Regions from separate parts of the Streptomyces sp. NPDC127092 genome, predicted to be linked through region 2. Evidence: riboswitches for the same ligand, from Rfam matches in the RefSeq annotation. Region 2 holds a riboswitch; the other holds the start of a gene.
The links. A riboswitch is a leader RNA that binds a small molecule or an ion and turns the genes downstream of it on or off. The one in region 2 is predicted to bind ZMP and ZTP.
Positions count from the first base shown of each region.

Region 1: another riboswitch for ZMP and ZTP. It lies ahead of ACFWJO_RS13265 (bifunctional 5,10-methylenetetrahydrofolate dehydrogenase/5,10-methenyltetrahydrofolate cyclohydrolase); the one in region 2 lies ahead of glyA (serine hydroxymethyltransferase).

Region 1 is NZ_JBHXFE010000013.1:7,947-16,114, reverse strand. Features, by position in the region: gene ACFWJO_RS13275 (aldehyde dehydrogenase family protein) at 1-877, opposite strand, end outside; gene ACFWJO_RS13270 (GAF domain-containing protein) at 923-2,173, opposite strand; ZMP/ZTP riboswitch at 2,689-2,795, shown strand; gene ACFWJO_RS13265 (bifunctional 5,10-methylenetetrahydrofolate dehydrogenase/5,10-methenyltetrahydrofolate cyclohydrolase) at 2,825-3,679, shown strand; gene ACFWJO_RS13260 (hypothetical protein) at 3,919-4,725, shown strand; gene ACFWJO_RS13255 (maleylpyruvate isomerase family mycothiol-dependent enzyme) at 4,798-5,604, opposite strand; gene ACFWJO_RS13250 (MerR family transcriptional regulator) at 5,666-6,583, shown strand; gene ACFWJO_RS13245 (SWF or SNF family helicase) at 6,712-8,106, opposite strand; gene ACFWJO_RS13240 (DEAD/DEAH box helicase) at 8,103-8,168, opposite strand, start outside.
Region 2 is NZ_JBHXFE010000024.1:62,305-70,472, reverse strand. Features, by position in the region: gene ACFWJO_RS20970 (polysaccharide deacetylase family protein) at 1-651, opposite strand, end outside; gene rocD (ornithine--oxo-acid transaminase) at 1,121-2,329, opposite strand; ZMP/ZTP riboswitch at 2,438-2,528, shown strand; gene glyA (serine hydroxymethyltransferase) at 2,598-3,866, shown strand; gene ACFWJO_RS20955 (hypothetical protein) at 4,095-4,880, opposite strand; gene ACFWJO_RS20950 (RNA polymerase sigma factor) at 4,873-5,472, opposite strand; gene trpS (tryptophan--tRNA ligase) at 5,529-6,542, shown strand; gene ACFWJO_RS20940 (2'-5' RNA ligase family protein) at 6,671-7,267, shown strand; gene ACFWJO_RS20935 (decaprenylphospho-beta-D-erythro-pentofuranosid-2-ulose 2-reductase) at 7,355-8,110, opposite strand.

The DNA of each region.
Region 1 (8,168 bases), on a different contig from region 2:
TGGTGAAGCCTTCGAGGGCCTTGTCGAGGAAGTCGTCGTCGGCCGACGAGACGTCGTCGAAGAAGATGTTGGGCGACTTTCCGCCCAGCTCGAGCGTGACGGGCTTCAGGTTCTCCGCCGCGTAGCCCATGATCAGCCGGCCCGTCGTCGTCTCGCCCGTGAACGCGATCTTCGCGACCCGCGGCGAGGAGGCGAGCGGCTTGCCGGCCTCCTCGCCGAAACCGTTGACGATGTTGACCACGCCGGGCGGCAGCAGGTCGGCCACCAGACTCATCCAGAAGTGGACGGAGGCCGGGGTCTGTTCGGCCGGCTTCAGGACGACCGCGTTGCCCGCGGCCAGCGCCGGCGCCAGCTTCCACACCGCCATCAGGATCGGGAAGTTCCACGGGATGATCTGCGCCACCACGCCCAGCGGCTCATGGAAGTGGTACGCGACGGTGTCCTCGTCCAGCTGGCTCAGCGCCCCCTCCTGGGCGCGCAGCGCGCCCGCGAAGTAGCGGAAGTGGTCGATGGCGAGCGGGATGTCGGCGGCCAGCGTCTCGCGCACCGGCTTGCCGTTCTCCCAGCTCTCCGCGACCGCCAGCGCCTCCAGCGAGGCCTCCATCCGGTCCGCGATCCGCAGCAGGACCTGCGCGCGCTCGGCCGGCGACGTGCGGCCCCACGCCGGGGCCGCCGCGTGCGCCGCGTCGAGCGCGCGCTCCACGTCCTCGGCGGTGCCACGCGCCACCTCCGTGAACGGACGGCCGTCGACCGGACTCGGGTTCTCGAAGTACCGCCCGCGCGCCGGGGCGACGTACTCACCCCCGATCCAGTGGTCGTAGCGGTTCGCGTACGACATGAGCGAACCCTCGGTGCCGGGTGCGGCGTAACGGGGCATGGGCAGGGCCTCCCTCGGACCGCGCCGGCCGTCCCTGGCCGGCGTTCACCGCCGATGGTGCGCGACCGTACGTTGCAACACCGTTGCACCCGCGGACAGTTCGGCGTCCAGCGCGGCCAGCCGGGCCCGCACCGCGGGGGCCTCCGCGGCCGGCACGGCCGAGGCGAGCGCCCGCCACACCGTCACGTCGTCCTCACCCCAGGTGCTGTACGCCCAGTCGGCCAGCAGCCCCGGATCGCCCCGGTCCACCAGCGCCGCCCGCAGCCGCCCCGCGAGCCGCTCCCGCAGCCGTACGACACCCGGCGCCCGCGAACCGGGCAGCAGCGGCCCCGCGTAGTCGGCGAGCGCCGTCGCGACCGCACCGGAGGAGAGCCGCCGGTCCACCGTCGCGAAGTCCGCGTCCACCGCCTCCGCCAGCCGGTACGGACGGGACGCCAGCAGCTCGGGGCCCAGCAGCCCGCGCAGCCGCGACAGCTCCGCCCGCAGCGTGACCGGAGTAACCGACTCGTCCTCGTACAGCAGCGTCAGCAACTCGTCGCCACCCACACCCTCCGGCCGCTGCGCGAGGATCACCAGGATCTCGCTGTGCCGCCGGCTCAGCCGCAGCCGCCTCCCGGCCACGTGCAGCAGCGCCTCGTCCCGTCCCAGGGCCGTCAGTCGCGGCCTGCCGGGCGCCGCGACGGGGGACAGCAGCGCGAGCTGCGACTCGGCGGCCCGCGCCACCGCCTGCACGAACGCCAGACTGTGCGGATGCGCCAGCCCGTCCCCACCCGTGACGTCGACCGCCCCGAGCAGCCGCCCGGTGTGCGGGTCGTGCACGGGCGCCGCGGCACACGTCCACCGCTGCACCGGCCGCCGGAAGTGCTCGGCCGCGCAGACCTGCACCGGCCGGTCGACGGCGATCGCGGTGCCCGGCGCGTTCGTCCCCGCCGCGGTCTCCGACCAGCGGGCACCGGCCACGAAGTTCATCGCGCGGGCCTTCCGCAGCGTTCCCGGATGGCCCTCCACCCACAGCATCCGCCCGGCGGCGTCGCACACCGCGAGCAGATGCTCGCCGTCCCGCGCGTACGCCCCCATCAGCTCCCGGATCATCGGCATCGCCACGGCGAGCGGATGCGCCTCGCGGTGCCCCGCGAGCTCCTCCTCGTCCAGCTCGACCGGAGCCGCGCCGTCCGGACTCACACGCGCCCGCGCCGAACGCCGCCAGGACTCGGCGACGAGCGGCCGGACGGGCGGGGAGACGGGGGGAGGCGCCTGGCGGCCGACTCCGGAGCCGCTGGACCGGCCGGAGTCGATGGACCGGCTGGAGTCGCTGGGGCGCGCGGAGTCGCCGGGCCGGCCGGCCTTCGAGGTTGCCGCGGCCGCTGCCGCGGTGAACTCCTCGTGCGCGCGCCGCACGGCGGCCGCTGTCCCAGGAGCCGCAGGTACCTGGGGTAGGCCAGGTACCCCAGGTACTCCAGGTGCCCCAGACGTCGCAGAGGTCTCAGGCGTTCCCGCCCACACATCGCTCAAATCGGCCTCCCCTTGTCCCCGCCCACGCATCGCTCCACTCGGCCTCCTCAGCGAGGCCGCCCCGCCTTGTCCGCCCTCCTCGCTCCTCGCTCCTCGCTCTTCCCTCTTCCCTCTTCCCTCCTCGTCCACCACCCTCGTCCGCGCCTCGTCCGCCTGCGCGGACGCCGCCCCGGACGGTGCGTGGACGTCATCGTGATGCGCGTGCGCCCTGTCGGCAAGCGCCCGGACGGGCCCGCATATGCGCCCTGACCAGTTACGCGCCCCGCGACTTGGCCGCCCGCGGTCGTCACGTAGAGTGGGGCCCGGGCCGTGACTGGCGCTTGAGGTGGATCACCACCGGGGAGCGGCCCGGCGGACGCGCACACCCCGCGCGACCGTGCCGCTGCCGTGCGCCTGGGCGATCAACCGGTCATCGACGACGCTCAGGAGTGGCCCATGTCCACCAGCACCGCACGCCTCATGGACGGCACCGCGCTCGCTCGCCGCACGGTCGAGGAGACCGCCGCGCGCGCCGCCGAGATCACCCGCCGCACCGGCACCACGCCCTGCCTCGCGACCGTCCTCGTCGGCGCGGACCCCGCCTCCGTGACGTACGTGAAGATGAAGCAGAACCGCTGCGCGAAGGCCGGAATCCGCTCCAAGCACGTCGAACTGCCCGCCGAGACGACGACCGAGGAGCTGGTCGCGGCGATCACCGCGCTCTCCGAGGACCCCGAGGTGCACGGCATCCTGCTCCAGCACCCGGTCGGTCCGCACATCGACGAGCGCGCCGCCTTCGAGGCCATCGCCCCGGAGAAGGACGTCGACGGCGTCACGATGGCCTCCTTCGCCGCCATGGGCTTCGGTCTGCCCGGCTTCGTCTCCTGCACCCCCGGCGGCATCATGCGGCTGCTCGACGCGTACGACGTCGACCTCAGCGGCAAGCGCGCCGTGGTCGTCGGCCGCAGCGCCATCCTCGGTAAGCCGGCCGGTCTGCTGCTCCTCGGCCGCGACGCGACCGTCACCTACTGCCACTCCCGCACCACCGACCTCTCCGCCGCCGTCCGCGAGGCCGACGTCCTGGTCGCCGCCGTCGGCAAGCCGAACTTCATCAAGGGCGAGGACATCAAGCCCGGCGCCGTCGTGATCGACGCCGGCTACAACCCGGGCAACGTCGGCGACGTCGACTTCGACAGCGCCGTCGAGCGCGCCTCCCTCATCACGCCCGTTCCCGGCGGTGTAGGCCCCATGACCATCGCCGTCCTCCTCTCCCAGACCGTCGAGGCGGCCGAGCGCCAGCTCGGCCTGTAGGCCTGTAGGCGCGAGCGGGACCGCGAGCGTCAGGGCAGGCAGGCAGGCAGAGGCAGGCAGGCGGCCGTGGATCCCGCACGGCAGGAGGTCGCAGGGATTCCGTACGCGAGCATCTCGTACGTACGGGCTCCCACAGGGCCTCTCGCACGAGCCACGGGAATGTCACGGTTCTGTACGAGCGAGGCCCAACTCACCGATATCGCTCGCCACATGACCGACGACGGGTGACCCTGGTTCCCATGCTCCACCCGCCGACGGAATCCCCGTCCCGCGACGCCCGGCCACCGAGACGGCCGGGCGTCGTCGTCCTGCCGGTCGCCGTGCTCGCCGCGATCCTCGCCCTCTCCCTCGCCGTCACGGCACGCGGCGGCTCGGGCGACGGTGACGGCGACCCGAACGCCATGCCCTCCGCCCCGGCCGAGCCGGGTGCGGGCACCTCCGGGGGCACCACCTCCGGCCGGTCGGCCGGAGCACCCGCCCACACGGCGTCCGGGACGTCCGGACAGCGGCCCGCGCCCCAGGGCGAGAGCCCGTCACCGCTGCCCACGCAGTCGAAGCGACCCGCCACGAAGCACCCGGCGGACCGCGACCGGCGCGTACCGACCACCTCGCACCCGCCGACCGGCGCCCCGACCGCCTCCGGCACCACGAGCCCCCGGCCGCGCAGTGGCGAGCCCCGTCGTACACCGCCGGCCCCCGCCCCCAGCCCGTACGACGGACTGCGTGTCGGCGACTGCTTCGGCATCGAGCGCGACGCGCCCGGAACCGTCGTCCGCCGGGCCTGCGACACGCCGCACGACGCCGAACTCGTCGCCCGGCTCCGCCTCACCGGCACGTACGCCGACGACGGCGCGGTACGGGACGCGGCGGCCGCCCTGTGCCGGGAGCCGCTGCGGACCAAGGCCGCGGAACAGCCCCTCGGCACCCGCTGGTCGACTTTCGTCCAGTACCCGTACCGCACGAGCTACCTGCTCGGCCAGACCACCGTCGCCTGCAGCCTGGCCGCCCCGACGGGAACGGCAAGGCTGACCGCTCCGCTGCAGTGACCATTCGTATGTGACCGGGGTCGTATGCGACCAGCCGTGTGACCAGCCGTGTGACCAGCCGTGTGACTCCCGTCAGAGCCCCGTGCGCGCCAGCCAGTGGTGGAGCAGGGAGCGGTCACCCGTCACCGTCAGCCGGTCGTCCTCCGGCGCGACACGCCCGGACACCAACAGCATCAGGTTCGCCACCGTTCCCGACACCACCACGTCGATGTCCATGTAGTCCATGGGCCCGCGGGCCCACCGGGGCCCCTCAGGCGTTCGGGTGACCACCCAGCCCTCGCCTCCCGCGCCGGGGCCCGGCCGGAACCCGATCCGCTCGCCCCGGCCACGCAGCTCGGCGAGCGCCGGCCTGACCGCCTGGAAGGCCGGTTCGGCCAGCAGGCCGAGGTGCTCGCCGATCACATCGGCTGCCAGGTCGTCGGCGATCCGGAACGCACTGTCCGTCGCGTACGCCGCGTCGTAGTGGTGGACGGCCGTGTCGCCCAGCATCCTGCGCAGCCAGAAGCCCGCCGGCCGGGGCCCGAAGAAGGTCTCGATCACGGTCTCGGCGCCGGTTTCCCTGATCGCGCCGATCAGTTCCTCCGCGCCCTCGCGCAGCCACCCGGCCCACTCGTCCGGCGGGCCGGGCCGGGCCTCGCGCGGATCGGGGACGGCCAGTTGGCGGCGCTCGCGCACGAGCCGCGCCGTCCAGCGGTGCTCCTGGCCGACATGGCCCACCAGGGTGCCCAGCGACCACTCCGGGCAGGTCGGCACGGGGGTTTCCGGACCCCGGACGGTGACGGCGCGCGCGAAGCCGGCGGTCTGCTCCCGCAGCCCCTCCACGAGCCGCACGGCGTGGAGGGTGTCCTGGGTGTCCTGAATGTTCCGTTTCGATGTCATCGCAAATCTCCTCTCGCGGTCACGCCGGTACCGTAGGAGCTCCAGTCCGGTGGAGGTTCAAGTGCCCTGGGTCGACGACACGTTCGGGATCGGTGAGCTGTCACGGCTGACCGGCGTTCCGGTGCGGACCATTCGCTTCTACGGCGACGAGGGCATCGTCGAATCGGTGCGCAGCTCCGGGGGACACCGGCGGTTCGACCAGGCGGCCGTCGAACGACTCCGCCTCGTCAAACGACTGCGCGCGCTCGGACTCGGGCTCACAGCCGTCAGACAGGTCGTCGCCGGGGAACGCTCCGTCGCCGAGGCGGTGGCGGCCGAGCGCGTCGCGCTCGACGCGCGGCTCGCGGAGCTGGCGTGGCGGCGGTCGGCCCTGCGCGCCGTCGAGGAGGCGGCCCCGGCCGACCGGGCCGGGAGACTCGGACTGCTGGCGGCCGTCGAGAACGGCGCCGCCGCGCGCGACGCGCTGATCGCTTTCTGGCGGCGCACGATCGTCGCTCCGGTGTCGGCGGAGATGTTCGACGCGTTCGTGGCCATGGCCGTACCCGAACCGCCCGACGACCCGAGCACGTCGCAGGTGGTCGCCTTCGCCGAACTGTTCGCCCTGGCCGGCGACCGGGACCTCGGTCGCCTCCTGCTGGCCATGGCGCGGGCCAACGCGGAGCATATCGCCGACGAGGACGACTTCCTTACCGGTCTCGGCGAGGCGTGCGCGAAGGCCTGGCCGCTGGTACGGGCGGGCGAGCCGCCCCGGCCGGGCCCCGAACTCGACCTCTTCGTCGCCGTACACGCCTCGGCCCGCCGCGACCGCGACACACCGGCCTTCCGCGCCCGCCTGCTGTCCTGGGTGGCCGCCGACCGCGACCCGCGCATGCGCCGCTACTGGCGCCTCGTGGCCGAGGCGGGCAGCGACCCGTTCACCCTGGGAGCGCCCCACATGTGGCTGACGGACGCGCTCCAGGATTCCGTGCGGCAGGGGTGAGGGGGCGGGGCGGGGGGGGCGGGGGATGGGGCTCGCGTACGCGCCCGGCCCGTCGCCCCGACCGTCCCACGCCGCCCGGCCCCCGGACCTGCGTCTCCGCCATGACCGCCAGGAGCGGGCGCGGCGGATCAGATGGGGCCAGGCTCCAGCCCCGCCAGCGCCGCCGCCGGGTCCTGGTCCGCTGGGCCCGCCGGGGTCCAGGTGTCCTGTTCCTTGCGGTAGGGCCACCAGCGGCCGTCAGGGCCGAGGCGGAGCTGGGTTTCCGTGCCGGCGACGGTCCAGCGGGCCGGACCCGACGGGTGCAGGGTGGGGCGTTCGGTCTCGTCCCAGGTCTCCGCCAGTCGGGCCTCGGCGCGGCGCAGGGCCTCCGGGGTCGGGTTCCACTCCTCCTCCAGGACCGCCAGGGCGGCACGGCCGCCCAGGCGCCAGGCCCGTACCGCGAGGTCGAGAGCCGTACGGTCGCGTCCTGAGCCCTTGGCGAGTCGCGCCGCGATCCACGGCGCGGGGGCGCCCGCGGCGAGCCGTACCGCGTCCTGAGCGGCCGTCAACGGAGGCTCGTCGAAGGGGCTCGCGCCGGACAGCAGCAGTCGGGCGCGGGCGGCCGCGTCCGCCGCCAGGAACTCCAGGGCCGTCGGATCCACCCCCGGCTCCGGGTCGGTCTCGGTGTCCAGCGACGGAGGCTCGCCCGGCGCGGAGGGCGGTACCGGCGGCGCGGGCAGCGGCGGCAGGATGTCCCGCGCCGCGAAGGCCTCCTCCGCCGAGACGCCCGACGGCCGTCGTACGGCGACCGCCCCGGAGTCCGCCGACGGCTCCGCCACACGGGCGGCGCTCCGCTCCTGCAGCGCCTCGATCACGGCCCGTTCCCCACGCCCGCGCATCAGCAGCAGCACGAACGGATCCTCGTCGAGGAGCCGCGCGACCTGGTAGCACAGGGCCGCCGTGTGCGGGCAGTGGTCCCAGGTCTCGCAGCCGCACTCCGGCTCCAGGTCGCCGATGCCCGGCAGCAGTTCGAGGCCGGCCGCCGCCGCGTCCTCGACGAGGTGCGGTGGCATCTCGCGGTCGAGCAGGGCCGCGATGTGCCCCGCGCTGTCGGCGGCCAGACCGATCAGCCGGTCCCATTCCTCCTCGGACAGCTCCTGCAGCAGCACGTCACTGCGGTACGCCGTGCCGTCCCGGTCCTTCACCACCGCCGTGATCCGGCCCGGCCGCACCGACACCGCGCCGACCGCACCGGACCGGGCGTGTTGCCGTCCTCGCTTCAGCTGCCGGCCGTCGAGCGCCGTGTCCTCCAGCGCCTTCAGCCACGCCTGGCCCCACCAGGTGCGGGCGAACGCCCCGCCCCGTACGGGCGGCAGTGCCGTGAAGGTCCGTTCCTCGCTGATCGCGTCTTCCTTTCGCCTGCGTGCGGAACCGCGGTTGTCGTGACCGGTCGCGTGTCGGCTCTCGTGACCAGTGCCGGGATCGGTCTCGTGACCGCTCCCGTGACCGGTCTCGTGAGCCTTCCTGTTGCCGTGCGCGGTCATCGTGTCTCGTCCTCCCCGCGCAGCCGCACCAGTTCGGCCAGCTCGGCGTCCGTCAGCTCCGT
Region 2 (8,168 bases):
CGCCTCGGCCGCGTCCAGGACGCGGCGGAGGTCCTGCTCGACGGTGCCGTTGAAGTGCAGCAGCACGATGTCGCCCGCCTTCAGCCGGGGCATCGGGACGGGATCCGCACCCCAGGTGGTCAGGTCGTACGTCCACGTCACCAGGGCCTTCGCCCCGCAGGCCCGCGCGGTCGTCCGGGTCGTCGCGTCGTACGCGCCGTACGGCGGGCGCAGCAGCCGCGGCCCGTCCCCGAACTCGGCGAGGTGTGCCTCGCGCGCCCCGCAGACCTCGGCCTTCTGCCCCGCGGCGTCGAGCGTGGTGAGGTCCGGGTGACTGACGGTGTGGTTCTCGACCCGGGATCGCCCCTGGTCGAGCAGGCCGTGGAAGTAGCCGGAGTCGTACGAGTACGCGCCCGGCAGCAGGAACAGCGAGGCGGGCACCCTGCGGTCGAGCAGGAGTCTCGCGGCGCCGGGGTCGTGGTTCCAGCCGTCGTCGACGGTGATGAAGACGACCGGGTCGGCGGTCTCGACACGGGAGACGACCGGCACGGGCTCGGGCCACGCCGCCGCGGGGGCGGCATGGGCGGAGCCGGAGAACGCGCCGAGCAGCGCGAGCGGGACGAGTGCGGCGAGCGCACCGCGCAGGGCGCGGCGCAGACGGGGTCTCGACATGGCCGCAACATTGGCCTAGACCAACTCCCGTGTCAACGGCTCGAGTTGCCCGCGAACCGGACCCGGCGCATCCACCTCCCGGCCCCGGCGCAACCACCCCCCCCAGCCCCGGCATCCACCTCCCGGCCCCGGCGCGGGTCCAGTACGGGCCAGGGGGCCCACTGGGCCCGCGCGGTCGCGGCCCGCGCTCCTGGCCGGCGCACGCGGACCGCCCCGGCGCGGCAGCCAGGCACGGCGCGCGCACGGCCCGCCCGGGCACGGCCGGCGCACCGGGTTGGCGCACCCGGACCGCGCTCGTGGTCGGCGGAGGCGGACCTCCCGGACACGGCAGCCGGGCGCGGCAGCCGGGAACGGCCCGCCCGGGCACGGCCACACACGGCCCGCCGGGCACGGCCCACGCGCACCACCCGCCGCACACGGCTGGCGGACCCGGGCGGCGCGCGCCGGTCGGTCGCGCGCCGGCCGGCCGTCACTCCTCCGTCAGCACCGCCCGCAACTGCTCGAGCCCCCAGTCCAGATCCTCCTTCGAGATCACCAGTGGCGGCGCGATCCGGATCGTCGACCCGTGGGTGTCCTTCACCAGCACACCCCGCTCCATCAGCCGCTCCGAGATCTGCCGCCCCGTGCCCTTCGAGGCCGCGATGTCGACGCCCGCCCACAGGCCCCGCCCGCGCACCTCCTCCACCGCGCCGCCGCCCACCAGCAGCTTCAGCTCCGCGTGCAGGTGCTCGCCCAGCTCCGCCGCCCGTTGCTGGTACTCGCCCGTCCGCAGCATCGCGATCACCTCGAGGGCCACCGCACAGGCCAGCGGATTGCCGCCGAACGTCGAGCCGTGCTCGCCCGGCCGGAACACCCCGAGGACGTCCCGGTCCGCGACCACCGCCGACACCGGCACCACACCGCCGCCCAGCGCCTTGCCGAGAACGTAGACGTCGGGCACCACGTCCTCGTGCTCGCACGCGAAGGTCTTGCCCGTGCGTCCCAGGCCCGACTGGATCTCGTCCGCCATGAACAGCACGTTCCGCCGCGCCGTCAGCTCCCGCACCCCCCGCAGATAGCCGGGCGGCGGGACGAGGACACCCGCCTCACCCTGGATCGGCTCCAGGAGCACGGCCACCGTGTTCTCCGTGACCGCCGTCTCCAGTGCCGTCAGATCGCCGTACGGCACGATCTCGAAGCCCGGCGTGTACGGGCCGTAGTGGTCGCGCGCCTCGTGGTCCGTGGAGAAGCTGACGATCGTCGTCGTCCGGCCGTGGAAGTTGTTCCCCGCGACCACGATCTTCGCGTGCCCGTCCGGCACGCCCTTCACCTCGTAGCCCCACTTCCGCGCGGTCTTCACCGCCGTCTCCACGGCCTCCGCGCCCGTGTTCATCGGCAGCACCATCTCCTTGCCGCACAGCTCGGCCAGGCGCGTGCAGAACTCCCCGAACCGGTCGTGGTGGAAGGCCCGCGAGGTGAGCGTCACCCGGTCCAGCTGCGCCCGCGCGGCGTCCAGCAGACGCCGGTTGCCATGACCGAAGTTGAGCGCCGAGTAACCGGCGAGCATGTCGAGGAAGCGGCGCCCCTCGACATCGGTCATCCACGCCCCCTCGGCGGTGGCGACGACCAGGGGAAGCGGGTGGTAGTTGTGGGCGCTGTGCGCGTCCGCGGCAGCGATCTCGTCTTGCGTCTTCGACACGGGATCTCCGTTCGTCCTGCGGCTGGGGAGGGTGTGGCTCCCTTTTCTTATCGTCGCTCACATGCCGGACCGGGAAACCTGCCGTGACGGCGCGCCCGCTAGTCTGGGAACACGCACGGCGACTGGCGCACGGGGAAGCGACCCCGGGGGAACCGTGCGCGGCAGACCACACGAGGTGCCGCTCGCCTGGGCACCACGGAACCGTCAGGTCCCGTGTGGCGCCGCGCGGCACCCGCACCGGGACCTCCTGCCCGGAGGAACGAACGCCATGAACCTTCCCGCCCACCACCCGGCACTCGCCGCCGCCGACCCCGAGCTCGCCGCCCTCGTCGGCGCCGAGGAGCGGCTCCAGGCCGAGACGCTCCGGCTCATCCCGAGCGAGAACTACGTCTCCGCCGCCGTCCTCGAGGCCTCCGGCACCGTCCTGCAGAACAAGTACAGCGAGGGCTACCCGGGCCGCCGCTACTACGAGGGCCAGCAGAACATCGACCAGGTCGAGAGCCTCGCCATCGAGCGCGCCAAGGCCCTCTTCGGCGTCGACCACGCCAACGTCCAGCCGTACTCCGGCTCCCCGGCCAACCTCGCCGTCTACCTCGCCTTCGCCGAGCCCGGCGACACCGTGATGGGCATGGCCCTGCCCATGGGCGGCCACCTCACCCACGGCTGGGGCGTCTCCGCCACCGGCACCTGGTTCCGCGGCGTGCAGTACGGCGTGCGCCAGGACACCGGCCTCATCGACTTCGACCAGGTCCGCGAACTCGCCCTCGCCGGACGCCCGAAGGTCATCTTCTGCGGCGGCACCGCGCTGCCCCGCACCATCGACTTCGCCGCCTTCGGCGAGATCGCCCGCGAGGCAGGCGCCGTGCTCGTCGCCGACGTCGCCCACATCGCCGGCCTGATCGCCGGCGGCGCCCACCCGTCGCCCGTGCCGCACGTGGACGTGATCTCCACGACCACGCACAAGACCCTCCGCGGCCCGCGCGGCGCCATGCTGATGTCCCGCGAGCAGCACGCCAAGGCCCTCGACAAGGCCGTCTTCCCCGGTCTCCAGGGCGGCCCGCACAACCAGACCACCGCCGCCATCGCCGTGGCCCTGCGCGAGGCGGCCCAGCCCTCCTTCCGTGACTACGCACACGCGGTCGTCGCCAACGCCAAGGCCCTCGCCGAGGCCCTGCTGGCCCGCGGCTTCGACCTGGTGTCCGGCGGCACCGACAACCACCTGATCCTCATGGACCTCACTCCGAAGGAGGTCCCCGGCAAGGTCGCCGCGAAGGCCCTCGACCGGGCCGGGATCGTCGTCAACTACAACACCGTCCCCTACGACCCCCGAAAGCCCTTCGACCCCTCCGGCGTCCGCATCGGCACCCCCTCCCTCACCTCCCGCGGCCTGGACGTCTCCCACATGCCCCAGGTCGCCGACTGGATCGACCGCGGTGTCACCGCCGCCGGCAAGGGCGACGAGGACGCCCTCGCGGTGATCCGCGCGGAGGTCGCCGACCTGATGTCCGCCTTCCCGGCCCCCGGCCTCCCGACCTGACCTGCCCGGCCACGCCGGCCGGCGCCCCTCCGGCCCGGTCGGCGACCCTCCGGCCCCGGCCGGCGACCTTCCGGCCCGGCCCCCCGGCCCCTGCCTTGGCCCGGCCCGGCCCCGGCCTTGGCCCGGCCCCGGCCTTGCCCCGGCCTTGGCCCGGCCCGGCTCCCGGCCCCCGGCCTTGGCCCAGCCCCGCCCTGGCCAGCCCCGGCCCCCGCCGCCTCCGTCCGGCCCTTACCGGACGGACGCGGCGATGCGTATCGCCTCCGTCCGGTCGGTCACGCCCTCCAGGCGGAGGGTGAGGGCGCCCCCGCTTCTCGTCCAGAGCAGCGTGGGGCCCGCCGGCCGGACCGACGGGGTCCAGCCCGAGCCGGCGGAGTCCGTCATCGGGAAGGTCAGCAGATGCGGCCGGGCGAACCAGTAGGCCTCCGTGCCGTCCGGCAGCGCCACCCACTCCGGCGGCACCCGCACCTGCTTGCCGAAGCCGACGTCCAGCCGCGCCGGGAACTCGTCCAGCCGGACCGCGCGGCCCTCCGCCGTCCGCCAGCACAGGCCGATCACGCCCCGCGGCGGGACGCCCGTCACCGTCGCCGCGTCCGGCTCCCCGAGCGCCCCGGGTATCAGCGGCATGAAGCCCGCTCTGCGCCCTGCCTCGGCGAGCGGCACCGGGTTCCGGCAGCCCGGCACCCCGGCCACCGCGCCGGGCGCGGGCGGCGCCCCCGGCTCGTACCGCACCGCGACCCCGCCGAAGCCCAGCCACTCCACCACCGTCGCCCGCACCGGAGGAGTGAGCACCACGACCATCAACAGCCCCGAGACCGAGGCCACCAGCGCCTTCCACCAGCGCCGCAGCCACGCCCACCGGTCAGGCGGCGGCGGGGGTGCCGGTGCCGGCACCCGCTCGGCCAGGAGCTGGGCCAGCACCCGCTCGGCCATCGTCGGCCCGTCGACATCGGGCACCCTCAACGCCCGCCCGAGCTCCCGCAGCTCCTCCTCCAGCTCCCGCTTCGACTCAGCCATGCTCCTCACCTCCCTTCAGCACCGTCCCCAGCCTCTTCAGCGCCCGGCTCAGCCGGGACTTCACCGTCCCGCGCGGCCAGCCGAGGGCCTCGGCCGTCTCCGCCTCGTCCAGCTCCAGCAGATAGCGGTGCACCACCACCGCGCGCTGCTCCTCGCCCAGCGCTTCGAGCGCCACGAGCAGGCGTCTGCGCCGCTCGTCCTCCTCCAGCGCCACCGCCGGATCCGCGCCCTCCGGTATCAGCGGCTCGCCCGCGAGCAGCTCCGCCTCCCGCCCGGCCACGGCCCGCTGCCGACCCGCCGAGCGCAGTGTGTTCCTCGTCTCATTGGCCACGATGCTGAGCAGCCACGGCCGGAACGCCGACCCGTCCCTGAAGGCGCCCAGCGAGCGATACGCCTTGAAGAACGCCTGCTGCACGACGTCCTCGGCGTCCGCGCCCGCCCCGCAGGCCACCGCGGCCCGCAGCGCGACCCCGGTGTGGGCGCGAACCAGCTCCGCGTACGCCTCCGGCTCTCCGGCGCGCACCCGTGCGATCACGGCCCCCTCGTCGACGACGACTCGGCCCCCCTCCCGGGTCCCCTCCCTCGTCCTCACATCTCTGATACACCGGCAGTCCGGGATCGGTTCCCACACCTGAGAGAATGATGAGCATGGCCTCTGATCGACCTCGTGTGCTCTCCGGAATCCAGCCCACCGCAGGCTCGTTCCACCTCGGCAACTACCTCGGCGCCGTCCGTCAGTGGGTCGCGCTGCAGGAGTCCCACGACGCCTTCTACATGGTCGTGGACCTGCACGCGATCACGGTCCCGCAGGACCCGGCCGAGCTGCGCGCCAACACCCGGCTCGCCGCCGCCCAGCTGCTCGCCGCCGGCCTCGACCCGGAGCGCTGCACCCTCTTCGTCCAGAGCCACGTGCCCGAGCACGCCCAGCTCGGCTGGGTCATGAACTGCCTCACCGGCTTCGGCGAGGCCTCCCGCATGACCCAGTTCAAGGACAAGTCCGCGAAGCAGGGCGCCGACCGCGCCACGGTCGGCCTCTTCACGTACCCGATCCTCCAGGTCGCCGACATCCTGCTCTACCAGGCCCACCAGGTCCCGGTCGGCGAGGACCAGCGCCAGCACATCGAGCTGACCCGCGACCTCGCGGAGCGCTTCAACGGCCGCTTCGGCGAGACCTTCACGATCCCGGCGCCGTACATCCTCAAGGAGACGGCCAAGATCTACGACCTGCAGGACCCGTCGGTCAAGATGAGCAAGTCGGCGTCCACCCCCAAGGGTCTGATCAACCTCCTCGACGAGCCGAAGACCACCGCGAAGAAGGTCAAGAGCGCCGTCACCGACACCGACACGGTCATCCGCTTCGACCCGGAGAACAAAGCCGGCGTCTCCAACCTGCTCACGATCATGTCCGTGCTCACCGACACGTCGGTCGCCGACCTCGAGAAGAGCTACGAGGGCAAGATGTACGGCGCCCTGAAGACCGACCTGGCCGAGGTCATGGTGGACTTCGTCACGCCGTTCCGGACCCGCACCCAGGAGTACCTGGACGACCCGGAGACGTTGGACTCCGTGCTGGCCAAGGGCGCGGAGAAGGCCCGCGCGGTCGCCGCCGAGACGCTGGCGCAGACCTACGAGCGGATCGGCTTCCTGCCCGCCAAGCACTGAGCCGGACACCGGCCCGGCACCAGGTCCGAGGACTCTGGCCCAAACGGTGGTGCAGGCCGCACACTGGCGGCTGCACCACCACACACATTTCCACGCACGACGGACGACGCACGACGGAGGAGAACGACGTGGGGACCGTAACGCTCGGCGTTTCGATCGCGGTCCCGGAGCCTCACGGCAGCCTGCTCCAGGAGCGGCGCGCGGGCTTCGGGGATCCCGCCGCGTACGGCATCCCGACCCACGTCACGCTGCTCCCGCCGACCGAGGTCGACGAGGAGCGGCTGCCGGAGATCGAGGCGCACCTCGCCGGCATCGCCGCGCTCAGCGACCCCTTCACGATGCGGCTCGACGGCACCGGCACCTTCCGGCCGCTCTCTCCCGTCGTCTTCGTGAAGCTCGTCGAGGGCGCCGCCGGCTGCGACCGGCTCCAGCAGCGGATCCGCGACGCGGCCGGCCCCGTCCCGCGCGAGCTGCAGTTCCCGTACCACCCGCACGTCACCGTCGCCCACGGCATCGCCGACGAGGCGATGGACCGCGCCTTCGAGGAGCTCTCCGGCTACGAGGCGACGTGGACCTGCCGTTCCTTCGCGCTGTACGAGCAGGGCGCGGACGAGGTGTGGCGCAAGCTGTACGACTACGAGTTCGGCAGCGGCCGGACCGTCACGGCGGTCCCGGCGCAGGGCGGCAGCCCGGTCGACGCGCCGGCCACCACACCGGCGGTCTGAACCGGGAGAGCCGGACACCCGGCCCCGGACTCGGACCCCGGACACCCGGACCCGGACCGCGACCCGGAGCCGCGCCCGTACGGCAGGTCACACCGGGAGGCGCCGGAACAGCGGTCGCGGCACGTGCCGCAGCGCCGACATCACCACCCGCAGCGCGCCCGGCACCCACACCGTCTCCGAGCGGCGCCGCAGCCCCAGCTCGATCGCCGTCGCGACGGCCTCCGGCGTGGTCGCGAGCGGCGCCTCCTCCCGGCCCGCGGTCATGCGGGTGCGGACGAACCCGGGCCTGACCACCATCACGTGCACGCCCGTGCCGTGCATCGCGTCCCCGAGTCCCTGCGCGAAGGCGTCCAGCCCGGCCTTCGACGAGCCGTAGATGAAGTTCGCCCGCCGGGCCCGCTCGCCCGCTACCGACGACAGCACCACCAGCGAGCCGTGGCCCTGCGCCTGAAGGGCCTGGGCACAGACCAGACCGGCCGATACGGCACCGGTGTAGTTCGTCTGGGCGACCCGTACGGCCGCGAGCGGATCGGACTCGTCGCGCACCTGGTCGCCGAGGACGCCGAAGGCGAGCAGCACCATGTCGATGTCGCCCTCGGTGAAGATCTTGCCGAGCCGCTCCTCGTGCGCCTCGGTGTCCAGCGCGTCGAACGGGACGGTGCGCACCTCCGCGCCGAGCGCGCGCAGCGAGTCGGCCGCGGCGGTGAGGGCGGGGGAGGGGCGGCCGGCCAGCCACACCGTACGGGTACGCCGGCTGATCAGCCGGCGGGCGGTGGCCAGGCCGATCTCGGAGGTGCCGCCGAGAACGAGCAGGGACTGGGGTGCGCCGAAGGCGTCCTTCATGGCGTTCAGCCTCCAGGGAGGGAGCGGGACGGGGAGAGGTCGGAGGGGACGACAGCGG